Regions from separate parts of the Micromonospora sp. NBC_01699 genome, predicted to be linked through region 2. Evidence: riboswitches for the same ligand, from Rfam matches in the RefSeq annotation. Region 2 holds a riboswitch; the other holds the start of a gene.
The links. Region 2 has a riboswitch for cobalamin ahead of OG792_RS19680 (prenyltransferase/squalene oxidase repeat-containing protein). Riboswitches for the same ligand answer to the same signal wherever they lie in the genome.

Region 1: linked by a shared signal. The riboswitch ahead of bluB (5,6-dimethylbenzimidazole synthase) and the one ahead of OG792_RS19680 (prenyltransferase/squalene oxidase repeat-containing protein) in region 2 are both predicted to bind cobalamin.

Annotation. Positions count from the first base shown of each region.
Region 1 is NZ_CP109199.1:7,673,270-7,680,316, reverse strand. Features, by position in the region: gene OG792_RS31700 (homogentisate 1,2-dioxygenase) at 1-559, opposite strand, end outside; gene OG792_RS31695 (hypothetical protein) at 655-1,548, shown strand; gene fahA (fumarylacetoacetase) at 1,545-2,747, shown strand; gene OG792_RS31685 (DUF397 domain-containing protein) at 2,983-3,186, shown strand; partial or broken gene OG792_RS31680 (helix-turn-helix domain-containing protein) at 3,332-3,661, shown strand; gene bluB (5,6-dimethylbenzimidazole synthase) at 3,801-4,460, opposite strand; cobalamin riboswitch at 4,494-4,694, opposite strand; gene OG792_RS31670 (SRPBCC family protein) at 4,823-5,329, shown strand; gene OG792_RS31665 (outer membrane protein assembly factor BamB family protein) at 5,432-6,643, shown strand; gene OG792_RS31660 (hypothetical protein) at 6,854-7,047, shown strand, end outside.
Region 2 is NZ_CP109199.1:4,590,376-4,597,422, reverse strand. Features, by position in the region: gene OG792_RS19695 (ABC transporter ATP-binding protein) at 1-1,649, shown strand, start outside; gene OG792_RS19700 (energy-coupling factor transporter transmembrane component T) at 1-3, shown strand, start outside; gene OG792_RS19690 (ECF transporter S component) at 1,646-2,566, shown strand; gene OG792_RS19685 (prenyltransferase/squalene oxidase repeat-containing protein) at 2,608-4,050, opposite strand; cobalamin riboswitch at 4,192-4,263, opposite strand; cobalamin riboswitch at 4,458-4,580, shown strand; gene OG792_RS19680 (prenyltransferase/squalene oxidase repeat-containing protein) at 4,678-5,706, shown strand; gene OG792_RS19675 (ATP-binding cassette domain-containing protein) at 5,942-6,754, shown strand; gene OG792_RS19670 (hypothetical protein) at 6,751-7,047, shown strand, end outside.

The DNA.
Region 1 (7,047 bases), 3.1 Mb from region 2:
GGGCGGAGAGGTAACGCTTGGGCGGGCCGATGTGCCCGGTCGCCTCGACGGTGAGCAGGCGCAGTGGATCGGGGGCGATCGGCACTATCCGGTGGATCACCGAGGTCGGGATGATCACGTAGTCGCCGGCGGTCACCCCGAGCACACCGAAGCTCGACTCGATCCGGGCGGCGCCGGACTCGACGTACAGGCACTCGTCGCCGATGGCGTTGCGGTAGAGCGGGGACGGCCGGTCGGCGACCACGTACGAGATGCGTACGTCGTCGTTGGCGAGCAGGTGCTGCCGGCCCAGTACGGGGTCCGCTCCGCCCGCGTCGAGCTTGTGCGTACGCAGGTGGCGGGGCTTGAGTGGCAGGTTCGGCAGCCGGGACCAGGCGGGCGGGGTGAACTCCTGCGCGCCCACGATCGCGGTCGGCGGGTAGCGGTGGTAGAGCAGCGACGAGTCGGAGGAGAAGCCCTCCTGACCCATCAGCTCCTCGGCGTACAGGCTGCCGTCGGGCTGGCGGAACTGGGTGTGGCGTTTACGGGGCAGCTCACCGACGCTGCGGTAGTAAGGCACTTTGACCTCCGCATTTGTCCCATTCAGCGGCCGATGGTGTCCGATAATCGGACGCTGTTGTCCGTTAGTCGTAGCGTCCCGTAAGTTCTCTGTTCGTGTCAACGCAGGTGCCCCGGCTCTTCGCCGGCCTGGTCGACGACGCGGCCGTCTTCCCGCCCGGCAGCGCGTCGCTGGCCGATGCCCTCGTCGCCCACCGGGCGCACCGGACCGCCTGGTACGCCGACCTCGTCGGCCCGCTGCTCGTCCCCGCCTCGGCCCTGACCCAACTGTCCGCCCTGCTGGACCCGGACGAGCGGATCGAGGTCGGCGTCATCGGTGACGTGCCGATCGGCCGGCTGCCCGCCCTGCTGGCCACGGCCGACCCCCGACTGGTGCCCCGGCAGATCGAGGTGGCGGTCGCCAAACGCGGCGAGGACCCGCTGCCCGGCCTGACCGAACTGCTCGCCCTGCCGGCGGAGGAGCCGAGGCCCGAGCCGTACGCCGTCCGGGCCGACCTGCCGACGCCCGAGCTGTACGCCGAGGTCCCGCTGACCTGGGGGCTGCTCGGCGCCCTGGACGGGATCGCGGCGGCGCGGGCGGCCGGCACCCCGATCGCGGCGAAGTTCCGCACCGGTGGGCTCGCCGCCGAACTCTTCCCGAGCCCGGTCGAGCTGGCCGCCGTGATCCGCGCCTGCCGGGACCGGGACCTGCCGTTCAAGCTCACCGCCGGGCTTCACCACGCGCTGCGGCACACCGACCCGGAGACCGGCTTCACCCACCACGGCTTCGTCAACGTACTGGTGGCGACCGCCGCCGCGGCCGAGGACGCCGAGGTGGCCGAGGTCGCCGAACTGCTCGCCAGCGGCGATCCGCTGCGCCTGGTCGAGCCGGCCCGGATCCGGCGCGACCAGGCCCGGCCGCTCTGGCGCGGGTTCGGCTCGTGCAGCATCGACGAACCACTGACCGACCTGGCCCAACTGGGACTGATGAACCACGGGGAGACCGAGTGAGCTGGGTCGAGGGCGCGGCGGGCTCGCCGTACGACGTGCACAACCTGCCGTACGGGGTGTTCGTACGCGGCGACGAGGCGGTGCGGCGGATCGGCGTACGGATCGGGGATCTCGTGCTCGACCTCGACGGCGCGGAGGCGGCCGGGCTGATCCTGGCCGGCGGTGCGCTGCGCGAGCCGTCGCTCAACGAGTTCATGGCGCTCGGGCACGCCCAGTGGGGTGCCGTCCGGCAGCGGATAGTGGAACTGCTGACCGAGCCCGCGCACCGGGCAGCGGTGGCGCCGCTGCTGGTCCCGCTGGCCGAGGTGACCATGGTGCTGCCGTTCGAGGTCGGCGACTACGTCGACTTCTACTCCTCGGAGCAGCACGCGTCGAACGTGGGCCGGATCTTCCGCCCCGGTGAGCCGCCGCTGCTGCCGAACTGGAAACACCTGCCGATCGGCTACCACGGGCGGGCCGGCACCGTTGTCGTCTCCGGTACGCCGATCGTCCGCCCGTGCGGGCAACGCTCCACTCCGGATGGCCCGGTCTACGGCCCCTCGATCCGGCTCGACATCGAGGCCGAGGTCGGTTTCGTGGTGGGACTGCCGTCCGCGCTCGCCGACCGGGTGCCGGTCGAGCAGTTCGCCGAGTACGTCTTCGGGGTCGTGCTGCTCAACGACTGGTCCGCGCGGGACCTGCAAAACTGGGAGTACCGGCCGCTCGGCCCGTTCCTGGGCAAGTCGTTCGCCACCTCGATCTCGCCCTGGGTGGTGCCGCTGGACGCGCTGGCGCACGCCTGGGTGCCGGCGCCGGAGCAGGACCCGCCGGTCCTCGACTACCTGCGCGACGACCCGCATCTCGGTCTCGACCTGCGGTTGGCGGTCGACTGGAACGGCAGCCGGGTGAGCGAGCCGCCGTTCGCCGGCATGTACTGGACCCCGGCCCAGCAGTTGGCCCACCTGACCGTCAACGGCGCCTCGGTGCGCGCCGGTGACCTCTACGCCTCCGGCACCGTCTCCGGTCAGCGGCGTGACCAGGTCGGCTCGTTCCTGGAGCTGAGCTGGGGCGGCAGCGAGCCGCTGACCCTGTCCGACGGAACCACCCGTACCTTCCTCGAAGACGGCGACACCGTCACCATCACCGCCACCGCCCCCGGCCCCAATGGCCGCCCTGTCGCCCTGGGCGAAGTAACCGGCACCATCACCCCCGCCCGCTGACCGTCCCCAGATCGGTCTTCGTGATCATCGAGCGGTTTCGGTTTGTGGTTAAGCGGTTTACCGATCGTGGTGGGCAACCGGTCGCGGGTTGAGTAGCGAGTCGCACAGATTGTGTGAAGTCCTCCCGTCGTACTGAGGCATGTTGCTCTCGGTGATGCGCAGTGCACGCTGTGCCGTGTAAGAATACCGGCTAAAGCACTTTTATGTGCATAAACCAGGGCGAAAGAGGTATAAAATGCAGCTTGATCTCGCGCGCGCTACGTGGCGTAAGAGCACCCGTTCGAACGACCAGGGCTGGTGTGTCGAGGTGGCCGACAACGTGGCCGACGTGATCGGTGTCCGCGACTCGAAGGACATCGCCGGCCCGGTGCTCGCGTTCAACCCGGCAAACTGGTCCGCGTTCGTCGGCGCGGCGCGATCCGGCGCTTTCGACGGCTGATCCAGACCAACCTCAGAGTTTGGCTTCGGGCGGCCCCGCCCAATCCGTGATAGGTCGGGGCCGCCCGCGTGCGTCCGGCACCGGTTGCCGCCCGGCCAAACAAAATCAAAAGCCATTTGGTACGGGGTGAGCCGCACTGCCCGCCGTGATCGGCTCCGGGTTGCGGCTCATCGGGCTCTCATCCGTGCTCTCGCCCGCTCCAACAGGGCGTTCGCTCGGGCGAGGACTCATATCTACCGCCTCGGCCATTCGGGCCCACGGTTCACCTCGGTACGACGGTCGGGAGGGCTGGCGGCGCCGCTGTTCCTCTCGGGGTACTCGTCGGCTCCGCGAACACGAGGCGCGGATGCCACAGGTGGACGCCGACCGAGCGCTGGAGTGGTCGGTCACGAAGCCGTGGCGCTTCGAGAGCGGCGAACTGCCCGCCCGTACGGTCGACGTGAAGGCCATGTGCGACCTGTACGGCGCCGACGAGCAGACCACCACCGCCCTGACCGCCATCGCCCCGCACACCAAGTCCAAGGGCTGGTGGCACGACCACGCGGACATCCCACCCTGGTTCGAGCTGTTCATCGGTCTCGAAGAGGCCGCGAGCAAGCTCCGCGAGTACCGGTTCAGGTTGCCGTCGGTGAGCCCGAGCTCGTCCCGGAGCTGCGCCAGCGGTCCTGGTGGATCGCCGCCGACAGCGGTCGGCGCCGCCGCCAGCCGTGTCGTTCCAGGTCGGGAGTCTGCTCGAAGTGGGTCACCGGGCCCAGGCAGAGCCAGGCGACCGGACGGATGGAGGCCGGGATGCCGAGCAGGTCACGCAGGAACGGCTCCCGGTAGAACGACACCCAGCCGACCCCGAGTCGCTCGGCGCTGGCCGCCAGCCAGAGGTTCTGGATCGCCAGGCAGACCGAGTAGAGACCGGCGTCGGCGATCGCGTGCCGGCCGAGCACCGACGGGCCACCCCGCTCCGGGTCGTAGGTGACGACGATCGACAGGGTCGACTCGCGTACGCCGTCGATTTTTATCCCCGCGAACCGCCGCGCGGCGTCGCCGTCCAGGGTGGCCGCGAAGTTGTCCCGCTCCCGCTCGACGTGCCGGTGGAACTCCTGCCGCAGGTCCGGATCCCGGACCAGGACGAAGTCCCAGGGCTGGGAGAGCCCGACGCTCGGCGCCGCGTGCGCCGCCGCCAGTACGCGCTGTAGCACCTCGTCATCGATCGGCGCCCCGGTGAACTGGCCGCGTACGTCCCGGCGACGGTGGATGACCCGGTAGAGATCCGTGTCCAAGGCAGGCTCCCGCTGCGCTCGTGCCCCGAGAACGGGGCTGATGAACGCGAGGCCGGTCTTCGGACTCCCGGATCTGCGCTGGTCACCCGCCTTCCCAGCCCTGTTCGGGCCAGTGGCCGCGTCTGGTACGCGTGGGTGGCAGCTCCCCGGTCACCGCGGCGGGCCCGTGCCGGATTCACACCGGCTTCCCGATTCTCCCCGCTCGCGCGGGGCACCTCGCAACGTTTGTGCCAGTGCGCACCCTAACGGGATCGGCTCCGGGGCGGGTCCGGCCGTCGCCCGGGTCACGTTCTCGTCGCCTTCCGCGAATGTTCGCGTGGATGGTCGGTCACCCACCGTACGGTGAGGGTTGGGGAGGTGTGATGGCGACGGTAGCGGTGACCCGGCTGGTGCAGGCGTCCGCCGACGAGCTGTGGCGGGTCTTCACCGACCTGCCGGGCCGGTCCGACTGGCTCTCCACCATCAGCGGGATCGAGGTGCTGACCGCCGGTCCGACGCGGGTCGGCACGGTCTGGCGGGAGAGTCACCGCCTGCCGGACGGCACCGAGCTGATCGAGGAGTTCCGGGTGGACGAGGCCAGTCCGCCGCATCGGCTCACGGTCAGCTCGTCCGGCGTCGGCGTGAACTACCGGACCGCGTACTCCTTCACACCGGTCGAGGGGCGGCGTCGTCGGCGCGGCGGCTGGACGGCGGTGAGCGTGGTCCAGGAGGGCGCGGTCACCGCACCGTACGGGCGACTGCTCGCGTTGGTGTTCGGCGGGCTGGCCGCCCGTACCGTCGAGGGCGCGTTGCGTCGTGACCTGGCCGACCTGGCCGCCGTGGTCACCCCGCTCGACCCCGAACACCCGGGTGGCCGGGCCGCCGCCTGACCTGACGGGTGCCGGTCCGGGGCGGCTGGGTAGGGTGCCCGGCGGAGGTGCTGGATGCGATCGCGGGGCCGGAGGGTGGGTCGACGCCGGCCGGCAGTGGTCGTGATCGCGGCCGTGCTGGTCGTGGCGGCGGTCGCGGTGATCACGTACCGGGTGCTCGCTCCGGCCGAGGTGCTCACCCCCGCCCGCGCGGACTATCCGGCTCCGGTGAGCGCGGCGACCGGGGTGGTCGGCACCCTCGCCTCCGCCCCGCTGATCGTCGACCGTCGGCTGCGGATCTACGCCACCACCCGCCAGGTCCGCGCCGACGCGCCGGTGGACGCCCGGACCCGGCGTACCCCGTACTGGTCGTTCCGACGCTGGCCGGCCGAGCTGATCGGCGTCGTGGCCGGCGGAACCACCGTGGTCAGCCGGTGGTCGGACGGCGACCTGGTCGCGCTGGACGCGCGTACCGGCCGGATCAGGTGGCGGGCCGACGGCCCACCCCCGGGACACGGGTACGACGGGCGGCGCACCGGGGCCAGCACGAACTACACCCCCGCCGGACTGATCCCGGCCACCGGACGCGGCGGGCGGACCGTACTGGTGCTGATCGGCGGGTCGGGACTGCGCGGCCTCGACCTGACCGACGGGCGCGAGCTGTGGCGGGTCGACATCGACGGCTCCTGCCGGGCCGGTGCGCTCACCACCACCGCCGGCCAGCTCGTCACCGTCGACGCCTGCGCATCTCCGCAGGTGGCGGAGTTCCACGACGTGGAGACCGGCCGGCTGGTCAACCGGTGGCGGCCGGAGGACGCCGGACCCGAGCTGGGTCTGGTGCCCATCGGCTGCGGCAACGGCGCCTCGAACTGCCCGGCGATGCGTACGACCAGCGGCGGCAACAGCCGTGGTTGGCTGGTGGACCGGGGCGAGCCGGCGCCGATTCCGGTGCTCGACGCGGCCGAGGTGGTGCTCGACGGCGACGTGGCGCTGACGCCGAGCGGCAACGAGCTGGTGGCGCGTTCGGTGCGGTCCGGGGCGGAGTTGTGGCGGCGGACCGGGCCGGTGCCGGCGCGGATAGTGGCCGTACAGCCGGGGCGGGTGCACCTGCTCACCGACGCACACGAGCTGATCACCCTCGACGCGACGACCGGGGCGCAGAGGTCGAGTTTCCCGCTGGTCGCGGGCGACGAGGTGGTGCCCTGGCGACCCGGTTTCGCGTACGCCTCGGACGGGTTCGTCGCGATCGAGCGGGTGGCGCGGGCGGCGCCATCGGACGCCGCCGACGCGCAGTTCTACGCCGCTGGGCAGCCGGTCATCCTCGCCGCCACCTGAGTTCCCGGCCCGGAACACCCGGGAAGGCAGGAGCACCACCGAGGCGCCCGGCCGGGCGGTTTCCCGGCAGTGGGGCCGGAGGGCTTCCAACAGGTGATAGTTGCCGCATTCTGCTCTTATCCGGACAGAAGCGCAAGTATCGTCCGATACGCGGTCGGATATCGGCTGCCACCGGTCGCCGGTGAACCTTCCCGAAAGTGAGAACGCTTCATGCGTCGCGTACGTACCTGGGCGATCGTCGCCGTTGCCTCCGCGGGCCTGGCGCTGACCACGCTGCCGGCCCTCGCGGCCCCCACGGACAGCACCGTGGTCACCTTCAACGTCGTCGGCGCCGGCCTGGACATCACCGCACCGGAGACCGCACATCTCGGCAGCGGCCTGCCCGGCGACGACATCGCCGGCTC
Region 2 (7,047 bases):
TGATCGTCCTGGACCGCGTCAGCTTCCGGTACCGCGACGTCCCGGAACCCGTCCTGGCAGACGTCAGCCTGGAGATCGGCGAAGGCGAACTGGTAGTGCTCGCCGGCCGTACCGGCGTCGGCAAGTCCACCCTGCTCGGCACCTTCAACGGCCTCGTCCCGCACTTCACCGGCGGCCACCTCGACGGTACGGTCACCGTCGCCGGCGCCAGCACCCGGACCCTGCCGCCCCGGGAGTTGGCCCACCTCGTCGGCGTCGTCGGCCAGGACCCGCTCGCCGGGTTCGTCACCGACACCGTCGAGGAGGAACTCGCGTACGGCATGGAGCAACTCGGCGTCGCACCGCAGGTGATGCGGCGCCGCGTCGAGGAGACCCTGGATCTGCTCGGCATAGCCGACCTGCGCCGGCGTGCGCTGCGTACCCTCTCCGGCGGTCAGCAGCAGCGGGTGGCGATCGGCGCGGTCCTGACCATGCATCCGCCGGTGCTGGTTCTCGACGAGCCCACGTCGGCTCTCGACCCCACCGCCGCCGAGGACGTCCTCGCGACGCTGGCCCGGCTCGTCAACGACCTCGGCACCACGGTCGTGATGGCCGAGCACCGGCTTGAGCGCGTGGTGCCGTTCGCGGACCGCATGATCCACCTGCCCGGCGACGGCTCCGTCGTCGACGGGCCGCCCACGGACGTGCTCACGTCCATTCCGGTCGCCCCGCCGATAGTGGAACTCGGGCGCCTGGCCGGCTGGACGCCGCTGCCACTGTCGGTACGCGACGCGCGCCGCCGTACCGGGCCGCTGCTGCGTGACCTCGCCGCCGCGAACGTCCCCCGGCGGCCCGCACCCGTCGGTGACGACCCGCCGCTGCTGTCCGCGACGAGCATCCTGGTCCGCTACGGCGTCACCGTCGCCGTCCGTGGCGTCGATCTGGACCTGCACGCCGGCAAGGTAGTGGTCGTGATGGGCCGCAACGGCTCCGGGAAGTCCTCCCTGCTCTGGGCGATCCAGGGCAGCGGCCCACGCCAGGACGGCAGGGTACGCGTCGCCGGCGACGATCCGAAGGATCTGCCCAGCGGCGCGGCACGGGCCCTGGTCGGGTTGGTCCCGCAGTCCGCTGGTGACCTGCTCTTCCTGGAGACGGTCGAGCAGGAGTGCGAGGCCGCCGACCGGGAGTCGCGGGCGGCCCCCGGCTCCTGCCGACAACTGCTCGACCGTCTCGCGCCGGGCATCGCCGACGACAAACACCCGCGCGACCTGTCCGAGGGACAACGGCTCGCCCTCGTCCTGGCCATCCAGCTCACCGCGGCGCCGAGGGTGATGCTGCTCGACGAGCCGACCCGCGGGCTCGACTACCCGGCCAAGGCCGCCCTCGGCACGATGATCGCCGACCTGGCCGGGCAGGGCCGGGCGGTGGTCGTCGCCACCCACGATGTCGAGTTCGTCGCCCGCATCGCCGACCGGGTCGTCGTCCTCGCCGAGGGAGAGATCGTCTCCGACGGCCCGACGGCCGAGGTTCTCGGCGGATCCCCGGCGTTCGCGACCCAGGTCGCGAAGATCCTCGGCCCGGACTGGCTCACCGTCGCCGAGGTCGACGCCGCACTGGGTCGGCGGGCCGGAGCGAGCCGGGACTCCGTACCGTGCGGGGAGGAGCGGTGACGCGTCGGTGGGGTCGTGACGACCAGGCCGTACGGCTGGGGCCGCGTTCGGCGGTGGTGTTGACCCTGGCCTCGATCGCCGGGCTGATGATGTTCGTCTGGCCGCTGCTGGTACGGGTCGAGCCGCAGAGCATGCAGCACGGTCCGGACGCCCCGTTCGTGTTCATCGGCATCCTGCCGATCCTCATCGTGGTCGTCCTCGCCGAACTCTCCGAGGGCGGCATGGACGCCAAGGCGCTGGCGATGCTCGGCGTCCTCTCGGCCGTCAACGCGGCCCTGCGCCCGCTCGGCGCCGGCACCGCCGGGATCGAGACCGTCTTCTTCGTGCTCGTCCTCGCCGGCCGGGTCTTCGGCGCCGGCTTCGGGTTCGTACTCGGATGCACGTCGCTGTTCGCGTCGGCGTTGCTGACCGCCGGGGTCGGACCGTGGCTGCCGTTCCAGATGCTCTGCTCGGCGTGGATCGGCATGGGCGCCGGCCTGCTGCCACGTGGGGTGACCGGCAGGGCCGAGATCGCGATGCTCGTCGGCTACGGCGTCGTCGTCGCCTACGCCTTCGGGTTCCTGATGAACCTGTGGTTCTGGCCGTTCATCACCGGCGCCGAGGTCGACTACTACGCCGGGCACATCTCCTATGTTCCCGGCGCGCCGGTGCTGGAGAACCTGCACCGTTTCGCGATCTTCACGCTGTTGACCTCGACCGCGGGCTGGGACACCGGCCGGGCGATCACCAACACCGTCGCGATCCTCATGCTCGGTCCGGCCGTGTTGGCGACGCTGCGCCGGGCGGCCCGCCGGGCCTCCTACGGCGTGGTCGCAACGTTCGGACCGACCACCCCGGCGGCGGCGCCACCCGACGCTGTCGCCCTGCCCGCGGCACCCCGTGCCGCCGACGACGGTGACGTCGCCAACACCGCCTGATCCGCTGTCAGCGCCGACCGGCGGTCACCACCGAACCGGCGTCACCCCCGGCCCGCTGCCGCATCGTCGCGACGCCGACGGGTGAGGAGCATCAGGGCGATCCCGCCGCCGACAGTGCCGAGCCCGACGACGGAGAAGGTCACGATCGACAGGCCGGTGGTCGGCAGGTTGCCGCCTGCGCCGTTCGGCGGCGCTGTCGTGGTGGCCGGCGCGGACGTCGGAGTCGCCGTGACGGAACCGCTGGGGCCGGGGGTGCTCGACGGGGTCTGGCTGGGGTTACCGGTCGGACTCTGCGACGGCCCGCCGCTCGAAGTCGCGGACACGGTGGGCGAAGGTGTGGCTGAGCCGGTGGGGGAGGCGGTCGGTGTCGGCCCGGTGCCGTCGTCGGCACCGATCTCGCCGAGGGGGACCTGGGTGAGCCCGAGAATGGCCTGCGTGGTCGCCCGCCGCCACTGGTCGAGCGCGAACTCCTCGATCCCGGAGGCGACGGCCGAGGCGAAACTCTCGGGCGTGTAGGCGATGGCACCGGCGTGGGCGGCGGCCGCGCCACCGTTCGCGGCGGTCAGCTGCTGGGCCACGACGAACTCGGCGGCGTTCCCGGCGGCGTCGGTGTCGCCGGCGGCGGCCAGCGCCTGCCCGCCCAGGCCGGTGCTGTTGGTGTTGGGATAGTCGGTGACGACGGAGCCGTTGAACGAGCCGTTCTCGGCCTGCACCGACCGGAGCCAGTCGGTGGCGGCCGCGACGGGCTCCGAGGTGCCGGTGGCGCCGGCCCGCTCGGCGGCGATCAACGCCTGGACGACCATACCGGTGGTGTCCACGTCGGGAATCCGGTTGTCTTCGGGGTCCTCGGCGCAGGAGGTGCCGCCGGCCCCCGGGTAGAGTCGGAAGCCGCCGCCGGGACACTGCTGTGTGACGAGGAAGTCGACGACCGGCTGCGGTACGCCACCGGAGCGGGCCAGTCCGAGCACCGCGAGGGACTGCCCGAACATGTTCTCGCCCATCAGACTGCCGGCGTAGTCGTCGTGGAGCCACCCGTTCATCGGCCCGTCCTCGGCGCCGAAGACGAGGTCGAGGGTCCGCTGTCGCCAGTTGTCGCCGCCGAAGTCGGTGCCGTCCTCGCCGCCGGCTGCGGCTGCGGCGAGGACCTTGGCGGTGCTCCCGCCGTCCCGGTACGCGAGGTCGCCGTCGCGGAAGACCGCGTAGCCGTCACCGTTCGCGGCGACCGCTTCGGTGATCTGCGTGACCGCCGCGGGTTGGGTGCCGGTTGCCTGCAACGCGAACAGGGCGTCGATGGTCAGGCCCCAGTCCGTGCCGGCGAAGCCGGGCAAGCCTCCGTCGACGAGCTGCCCGGTGAGCCAGTCGGCGGCGAGTTCGGCGGCTTGGGCGGCCACCGGGTCGGGGGCGGCCTCGGCGGCACGCGGGCTCGACAACGGGCCGACGCCGGCCACGACGGCGGTGACGATTCCGACGAGGGTGACGGTCACGGGAGCGAGCGGGCCACGGGGCATGGCGGGTGCCTTTCCGGACGGTGACCGGGTCCCGTCCGCCGCGCCGCAGGGTGGCGGACACGCACGAAGGGGGCTCGATCCGCATTCCACGACAGATGACGCCGTACGTTCCAGTTCGGGCATTCCGGCTTGCGGACCAGGGGTTCGCACACGGTTGCGGGTCAGCGCCGGATTTGCACCGGCTTCCCCCGACTGGGAACGAATGAAGTTGTGCGCGCGGCAACGGGTGGAAGTGGTCGCGCGAGCCGGACGTTACGGCATCCGGCCTGGCGGGACAACCGAAGGCGACCCCGCGTACGCGGGGTCGCGGGCGGTTCCGGCCCGGATCCCATCGTCGGGGCGATTGACGGCCATACTGTCCTCTGTGCACACTGACCGCGACAACTTGATAGCCGCGCGTTGATAGGGGAAGTCCGGTCGAAACCCGGCGCTGGCCCGCAACGGTAGGCGACAGGCCATCCAGGTCTGCCGCGAGCCCGAATGCCTGTCGGCGCGTGTCCAGGATTCCTCCATCCGTCGTGGCTCACGGGTCGGAACCATCCGGCCTCCTGTGCGCGTTGGGTCGGGTCGTCTCGACCACGGGGCCAGGAAAGGCCCAGCTTGATGGTCCTCTCGTCCCCGCGCGTTCGTGCCGCGTTGGCCGCCCTCACCATGATCGCCACGGCCACGCCGGCCACGGCATCCTCGCCGCCGACCCACAACCGTGTCGACGCCGCCGCCGGATGGCTTGCCCGGCAGATGGTCGACGGCGACCACCTCGAAACCGTCTTCGGCGACGTCTCCTATCCGGACGCCGGGCTGACCATCGACGCCGTCTTCGCCTTCGCCGCCGCGAAGTCGTCCGGCACCAACGCCGCCGCGGCCACGACCTGGCTCGGGCAGCCCTCGGTGCTCACCGGCTACGTCGGCGACGGCATCGGCGAGGCGTACGCGGGTGCGACCGCCAAGCTCTCCCTCGCCGCCCAGGTCAGTGGCCTCGACCCGGCCTCGTTCGGCGGGGTCGACCTCCTCACCCGCCTTCGTGGCCTTCAGGACCCGTCGGGTCGGTTCTCCGACCGGTCCGCGTACGGCGACTTCAGCAACGCGTTGTCCCAGTCCTTCGCGATCCTCGCTCTTGACCGGGCCGGTGGCGCTCCGTCGGCGGCGGTGGACTTCCTCGTCGGGAGCCGGTGCGCCGACGGCGGGTTCCCGGTGCAGTTCGGGCAGCCGACCTGCGAGAGCGACGTGGACGCGACCGCGATGGCCGTCCAGGCGCTCATCGCCGCCGACCACCGCCCCGCCGCGAGGCCGGGCATCGGGTGGCTGGTCGGTGTCCAGGCCGCCGACGGTTCGTTCACGGGCGCCGGCGTTGCCAACGCCAACAGCACCGGTCTGGCCGCGCAGGCGTTGGCGGCCGCCGGACGCCCCGTTGCCTGGCTCAGGGCGCGACAGTTCATCCTCGGACTCCAGGTCGGCTGTACCGGTGCCGCATCCGACCGGGGCGCGATCGCCTACGGCGCCGCGGGCTTCGACCCGGGCACCGCCCCGCGCGCCACCGCACAGGCAGTCCCCGGCGCAGCCGGCGCCCCGCTCGGCAGCCTCTCCGCCGCCGGATCGTCCTCAACCGCGCCGACGCTGGCCTGCCAGCCGTAACGCGAACCGTCGTGGTGGGGTGGCGCCGACCCGGGCCACCCCACCGCCGCCGTGGACCCGCTCGCCCGACCGGTTGCTCCGGCGCTTGAGACGCACGTCACACTCATCCGAGAACCGGAAGCGGGATGCCGGTCGTCTAGCCCGGTGTGAGAGGACGTGGCCCGGTGGGCGATTCCCAGCCGGACGGGAAGGCGATGCCTTCCAGCGCGCCACGAGCCATCGACAAGGAGACCAGATGGTACGCGTGGTGAGCGTCGAGGAGATGGCGCCGACGGCGTACGCCTGGCCGGTGCACGCGCAGGGGCTGAGTCTGCGGGCCGGGCGGCACATGGCCGTCGACGGACTCGACCTCGCGCTGGGGATCGGTGTGCACGGGCTGCTCGGCCCGAACGGCGCCGGCAAGACGACGCTGATCCGGGCGCTCGCCACCGTGCTGCGGCCGGTGTCCGGTCGGCTGGAGATCCTCGGCCAGCCCGTCCACGGCGATGGCGATCTACGGGCGGTCCGGCGCGCACTCGGTTACCTGCCGCAGGACTTCGGGTACTACCGCCGGTTCACCGTCCGGGAGTTCCTGGAGTACGTCGCGTGGCTGAAGGAGATGCCGCCGCGCGACGTACCCGACGCCGTGCAACGGGCGATCGAGCGGGTCGACCTCACCGCGCGGGCCGGCAGCACCATGCGGTCGCTCTCCGGCGGCATGGTACGCCGCGTCGGCATCGCCCAGGCGATCGTGAGCGCACCGACCCTCCTGTTGCTGGACGAGCCCACCGTCGGCCTCGATCCGGAACAGCGGATGACCATCCGGGCGATGCTGCGCGACCTCGGCCGCGACACCTGCGTGGTGGTGGCCACCCATCTGGTCGAGGACGTGGCCGCGGCCTGCACCGACGTGGTGCTGCTGCACGAGGGCCGGCTCGTCTTCCAGGGGGTGCCCGACGACCTGGCGGCCGAGGCCGCCGGGGGCCCGGAAGCAGACGGCGACAGTGAGCTGGAACGCGGGTACGCGATGCTGATGCGCCGCCACCGCGGGTCGGGTGGTGTGCGATGACCCGCCGGATCGTCCAAATCGAGCTGCGCCGCTCCGCGGTGCTCTGGATCGGTGTGCCCGCCGCCGCCCTGGCGTGGGTGATGGTCGGTGACGCCGAACGCTGGGACGGGCTGTGGATGGCGACGGTGCTCGTCCACGCGAGCAACCTGGGACTGTTGTGGCCGCTGGCCCTGGCCGGCGGTGCCTGGCAGGGGCGTCGCGACCGGGCGGCGCGGATCACCGAACTGATGTCGTCCATGCCGCGCACCGGCGCCAGCCGGACCGCGCCGGTGGCGTTCGCCCTCGCCGGATGT